2 regions of the Longimonas haloalkaliphila genome follow, and region 1 is predicted to be linked to the other one. Evidence: predicted binding sites of a transcription regulator. Region 1 holds the regulator's gene; the other holds the start of a gene.
What was found. The regulator HrcA, encoded in region 1, represses chaperone genes, less so after heat shock. The targets are predictions, from matches to a motif close to TNTTAGCACTCNCNNNNNGNGAGTGCTAANA.
Positions count from the first base shown of each region.

Region 2: the regulator HrcA is predicted to act here: its motif matches at 1,932-1,962, upstream of groES (co-chaperone GroES).

Region 1 is NZ_AP043948.1:3,572,148-3,575,369, forward strand. Features, by position in the region: gene ACZ48V_RS13990 (nucleotide exchange factor GrpE) at 1-593, opposite strand, end outside; gene hrcA (heat-inducible transcriptional repressor HrcA) at 757-1,866, opposite strand; gene sppA (signal peptide peptidase SppA) at 2,495-3,222, shown strand, end outside.
Region 2 is NZ_AP043948.1:3,729,900-3,733,121, forward strand. Features, by position in the region: gene groL (chaperonin GroEL) at 1-1,475, opposite strand, end outside; gene groES (co-chaperone GroES) at 1,587-1,877, opposite strand; gene ACZ48V_RS14645 (DUF2085 domain-containing protein) at 2,051-2,539, shown strand; gene ACZ48V_RS14650 (YfcC family protein) at 2,683-3,222, shown strand, end outside.

The sequences.
Region 1 (3,222 bases):
GTACCCGGCTCTACGTCTTCAGGGGCGGGCTGCTGCATCATTGCATCGTGCTCTTGCTCGTCGAAAGGCTGCCCCTCGGCCTCAATACGCTCAACGCCAATATCGCCCATAGCGCTCAGGAAGTTCGTGTGGACCAATTCGAGTCCGTCGTGGAGCGACCGGTATGCAGCTTCGAGCTTGTCTTCTTCCTTGAACTCTTCGGCAGCATTCATAGAGCGCTGAAGATCGTCTATCGTGCCAAGTACTGCGTTGATCGCCTCGGCCTTTCCAGCTTCAAACTGCCGCTCGGCCTGCTTGGAGAGGCGCTTTCGCACGTTTTCAAGCTCGGCAGCCTTACGTAAAAACTTCTCATTTACAGCATCACGCTCGGCTTCAAGCGCCTCCACCTTTGCCTCAAGCGCTTCGATGCGCGCCTGCGCCTCGCCGCTTTCGGTGGACTCGCTGCTCTGTGAGGGAGGCGTTTCGGGGGCTGCCGGATCAGGCTCGTCGTTCAGCAGCGGATCTTCGGATACGTTGGTCGATGATTCGGCAGCGTTTGTGTCGGGCATATTTTTCTCTGAAGAGTTTGTGTCTGAAACGTTGTGGGCAGCCATAAAGCGGGGTAGTGTCGGTGTTGAACGATTCGGTCGCTCGTGTCTTGTATGCCGGTCTTCCGCGCCAGTCTTGTGCGGTTGTCCGATCGAGCAGGCATTTCTGCGCTGCAGCCCTTTCAGGGAGTAGGCTCTGGAATACGGTCATGCTGTAGCGGTATATCGCCTAAGACGCTGCATCACTGGGGTCTGACTGGTTGAGCACGTTAGCCATGGTACGCACAAGCGCCACGGCCCGGCGATAATCCATACGGGTAGGTCCCATGAGCCCCAGTGTCCCAACGGTATCTCCCATGCGGTAGGGCGACACGACAACAGAATACGAAGCCATCTCGTCATTATCGTTGTCGCTTCCGATTCGGATGTATGTATTACCAGCGGCATCCGGTGCAATGTCGCCCAGGTCTTCGAGGAGATTCACCATGAGCGTCTCGTCTTCGAGCAGCTCAAAGAAGTGGCGCACGTCGTCGGTTTCCTGGAATTCGGGCTGGTTGAGCAGGTTTTGTGCACCGCCAATCTGCAAACGCCTCTGCTGGGGCTCACTAAAGAGCGGTGTCGACTGCTCGCGCACCAGATCGACGATACCGGTGGTATCCTCGATCCCACGTACGCGCTCCTCGTGCGTCTCGCGAATCTCGGCCAGCGTGAGCCCGGCCAGGCGCTCATTCAGCATCGACACGACACGGTCGAGGTCAGCCCGATCAACGTCGGCCTCAAACTCAAGCACGATGGTCTTGACCAGTCCACCACTCACGTTTAACACAAAGAGCAAGCGGGGGCCTGTCAGCGGCACGATATCGAGCCGCTCCAGCATGGCTGTGGAAAGGCTTGGACTTAGCGCCATGCCGAGCAGGTTCGACAGCTTGCTGAGCAGCTTGGTGCTTTCACGTAGCATCTCATCGGTGTCGCTCACCAGCTGGGCCAGCTGTCCCTTAAGGGCATGCCGGTCGGCGTCTGAGAGCTTCGGCGCCTGCATGAGTTCGTCCACAAAGGTACGATACCCCATCTGCGTGGGCATCCGCCCCGCCGATGTGTACGGATGGTCGAGGTAGCCCATGTCTTCCAGGTCGGCCATCGTGTTGCGGATCGAGGCCGGGCTCAGCCCAATGTCGAACTGACGCGCCAGCGACCGCGACCCGACCGGACCGGCGGTGTCGATAAAGTGCTGCACGACTAACTGCAAGATATGACGCTCTCGCTCGCTCAAGGGCGGACGGTCATCAGAGCGCGGGGCGCTCGAACGGTTAGATGATGCAGAACTTGTAGACGCGCTCATAGGCATCGTTGCTTCATACAAACAGCGAATGCAAGTGGAAATCAGGGCCGCGTTACGCAGCGCAACAATGCGATACAGATCGCATTCTGCAGGGGTATCTTACATTACATGGAAGTACGTAGGTATATGGTGTTAGCGGGTCGCACGTAGCCGTTCCAGCCTGCATCTAACGTTAGTGCTTACGTTGTATACGTGTGCTCTGTACACGTATACAACGTACCGGCAGCGTGTCACCTGCAATCTCATCGCAGAAAACCGTGGTGTATGGAACCTATTTCTTTGTATTGTTTCGAGGCTCGGATATCTACAGAACGCCTGATTGAACGCATTTCATCTGTACGTTAAGAGCACGAGCACATAACGTTTCACAAAAAAGCGCGGCAAAGCGCTGCGCTTGTTGCATTTTGTGACCTACATACTGTATCGTTGCGTACTTGGCTGTATCCACGGGAGTTTCTTCATGTTGTGTGCGCAGTCTACCCTGTAACGGAACGTCGTGCTTGCACGTATACACAACGCAGCACGGTTTATTGTCTATTTAAACTGATGGCTCTTGCCCGTGTCTTCTGGTCCTTGAACCAGTAAGATGCGTCTTCTTTTTTGCTCACGCGGCTCTTTTTTTGTTCTTATGCGGTTTCTTTCCACGCTTCTTGCCAGTGCGCTGGGCACACTCATCGCGCTGGGTGCTCTCATTGCGTTCGGTGTGCTATTCATTTTTGCAATTGCGCTCTCGTCCGACCCAACCCCCTCGGTTCAGCCTAACTCTGTATTGACGATCGACGTTAAGGGAGCTATTCCAGAACGCGCGGTTCAGGATCCCTTTGCTCAAGCGTTTGGGGATGCGCCCCGGTTCGACCTTAACGACGTGAACAGCGCACTTCGCAAAGCCGCCGCCGACGACCGCATCGACGCGGTCTGGCTACGTATCGAATCATCGACGTCTGGGTGGGCGCGGCTCGGGGACCTTCGCGAGAGCATTGAAACATTCAAAGAAAGCGGCAAGCCTGTATTTGCTTCGGGCACCGACGCCGGTATGGGCGAGCAGGCCTTCTACCTCGCCAGCGCCGCCGACAGTCTCTTCGTGCCACCGGTATCCGACTTCCAGATGAACGGCTTCTACCTTCCACAGCCGTTCTTCAGCAATGCGCTTGAACGCCTCGACATTGAGCCCAAGATCGTACGCGTCGGCGACTTTAAGTCCGCGGTAGAGCCTTTCACCCGCGAAGATCTATCGCCGGAGAATCGCTTACAGCTCCAGGAGCTTCTGGATACACAAAATTCCGTATTCAGCCAGGCCGTAGGCGACGGACGTGGGATGGATGCTGCCGAAATTCGGCGTCTGGCCGCAGAGGATCC
Region 2 (3,222 bases), 160 kb from region 1:
ACGCCCTGCTCAAGCAGCGGGCCGTACTCTTCAGTGCGGGCGTTGAAGCCGAAGTCGCCTTCGCCTTCTTTCACGCGCTGCACCACAATCGAACCTTCCATTCCGGCGTTCGAAGAGATCTGACGGAGCGGCTCTTCGAGCGCGCGGCGCACGATCGAGATGCCGATCTCCTGATCCTGATTCTCTACGTCGAGGTTATCGAGGGTGTGCAGCGCACGCAGGTACGCAACGCCACCGCCGGGCAGCACGCCTTCTTCGATGGCTGCACGCGTGGCGTGGAGCGCATCTTCAACGCGGGCCTTCTTCTCCTTCATCTCAGGCTCGGTAGCTGCACCGACCTTGAGCACCGCTACGCCGCCAGAGAGCTTCGCAAGACGCTCCTGCAGCTTGTCGCGGTCGTAGTCCGAAGAAGAGTTGTCAATCTGCTGACGGATCTGGTTGGCGCGAGCGCTGATCTGCTCTTCCTGACCGGCTCCGTCCACGATCGTCGTGGTGTCCTTGTCGATCGTGATGCGGTTGGCCTGCCCGAGGTAGTCGAGCGTGGCGTTTTCGAGGCGGTAGCCTTTCTCCTCACTGATGACGGTGCCACCGGTGAGTACGCCAATGTCTTCGAGCATGGCCTTGCGGCGGTCGCCGAAGCCAGGAGCTTTCACGGCAGCAACCTTCAGCGTACCGCGCAGCTTGTTCACTACGAGCGTAGCGAGGGCTTCGCCTTCGATGTTCTCCGCAATGATGAGCAGCGGCTTGCCAGCCTGCGATGCCTTCTCAAGAATCGGCAGCAGGTCCTTCATGTTGCTGATCTTGTCGTCGTGGATCAGCACATATGCATCTTCGAGCACCGCTTCCATCTCGTCGGAATCGGTCACGAAGTACGGCGACAGGTAGCCGCGATCGAACTGCATGCCTTCCACGACTTCGAGATACGTCTCGATGCCGCTGGCTTCTTCAACCGTGATGACCCCATCGGTGCCGACACGGTCAAACGCATCCGCAATGAGTTCGCCAATGGCGTCGTCATTGTTGGCCGAAATGGTAGCGACCTGCGAGATGCGGTCTTTGCCTTCAACCGGGTTACTCTGCGTGTGCAGATCAGCCACAATGGCCTTTACGGCGGATTCAATGCCGCGCTTCAGATCCATCGGGTTCGACCCGGCGGTTACGCTCTTCAGGCCCTGCGTTACAATCGCCTGGGCGAGAACGGTCGCCGTGGTCGTGCCGTCGCCGGCTACGTCCGAGGTCTTCGAAGCGACCTCCTTGACCATCTGTGCGCCGACATTCTCAAGCTTTTTCTCAAGCTCAATCTCTTTCGCGACCGATACACCGTCTTTCGTGATAGTAGGGGCGCCAAAGGATTTTTCGATTACGACGTTGCGGCCTTTCGGGCCGAGCGTCACCTTTACGGCGCGCGCCAGCTTGTCAACGCCTTCTTTCAGCGCGTTGCGCGCCTCTGCGTCGAATACAATTTGTTTAGCCATAGTACGTTGGTAGGTGGTTATTGAGTAAACTCAAAGTTTGGGGGCCGCCTGCAAGATCCGGCGGCTACAGAACGCGGAAAGAAGATTTACCTTCCTGCGCTGAAGACGCGGTTAGTCTTCTACGACACCAAAGATGTCGCTCTCACGCATGATCAGGAAATCCTTCCCGTCGAGGGTTACTTCAGTGCCCGAGTACTTCCCATAAAGCACCTGGTCGCCTTCAGAGACGGTCAGGTCAATCTTGTTGCCGTTCTCCACGCGGCCGGGGCCGATGGCAACGACGGTGCCTTTCTGCGGCTTCTCCTGAGCAGAATCAGGAATGTAAAGGCCGCTGTCCGTTTTTTCCTCTGCAGGTTTGGGTTCGACCACAACGCGGTCGCCCAGTGGTTTAATGCTTGCCATAGTAGATCCCTCTTTGATGAATGATTACCAGCGTAAAGCATGGATCGGTTTTCTTATTAGCACCCGCCTGTGGTGAGTGCTAACAATACCACTTCGCTGAACCAGACCCCTTGCTGGGTGTTCCGTTTTGTAGCTCCTTTTAACGTAAGATCATATGCTCTTCCCGACGTAACATGCCTCCACCATTTGACACCGTGGCGCGTGCCCGCTGGGGGTGGCTTGGGTTGCAGATCACGGCGCTCGTTCTCTTGCTTTTCGCCCTGGCTCCTCCCTGGCTGCCAACCCACCTGCAGGCGGTATTCATGCAGGCGTTTGCCCCCTTCTGCCACCAGATCCCAGCCCGTATGCCGCACCTCGATGGTACCCCGTTGGCGGTGTGCGACCGCTGTATCGGCGTCTACAGCGGGGCTGTGATCGGCGTGGCGGTAGGAGGATGGTGGGGACTGATACGCCGCACTCTGCCCCGCATTCATCCCGCATGGCTGGCCGCAGGCCTTCTTCCGGCCCTGATCGACTGGGCCGGACCGTGGCTTGGACTCTGGACAAATATCCCGCTCTCGCGTGCCCTGACAGGCGCCCTGCTTGGCGGCACGGCTGGACTCTTTATCGTGGCAGCGCTGGTGTTTTCTACCACGGCCCCTGAGCATGCTGACATGCGCTGACACGGGCAGAAACTGGCACGCAGAAACTGAATCGGAGGCCCAGCCGGTGCATCAACTGTCTGCTCCCAGACCTGCAACCCGGAACCGAACGCCGCACGCAGCCTTCACCGAACGCGTCTCTTCTGTCAAGCTTCTATCCTCCTATGCTCCGCGAACTGCTCGAACGCGTTTCGGTGCCGCACACGCTGGTGCTCCTTCTCGGCTTTCTGCTTATCGCATGGACGGCCACGCATATCATTCCGGCGGGCGCCTTTGAGATGACTACCGACGATGCCGGACGTGAGGTGGTCGTGCCTGGCACCTTCGAGACGCTCGACGAACAAAGCGGCGCTTCTATCACCGAGCTGTTCACCGTCATCCCCCGAGCACTGGCCGATGCACAGGGCATCATCTTCTTTGTGCTGATCGTAGGCGGCGCGCTGGCGGTGGTGCGCGAAACCGGCACCATCGACGCAATCCTGGGGCGCGTGCTCGACCGCTTCGGGCAGTCGCCTCTGCTGCTCATTACGGGCGGCATGGCGATGTTCGCTGGCGCCTCGGCTACCTTCGGCATGGCCGAGGAGTACATCCCGTTCGCCATCATCCTCGTGGCGCTCTGCCTCGCCATGAAGCTGGATGCGATCGTAGCTATCGGCACGATGGTCGTGGGCTATGGCATCGGGTATGGCGTGGCCCTGCTCAAT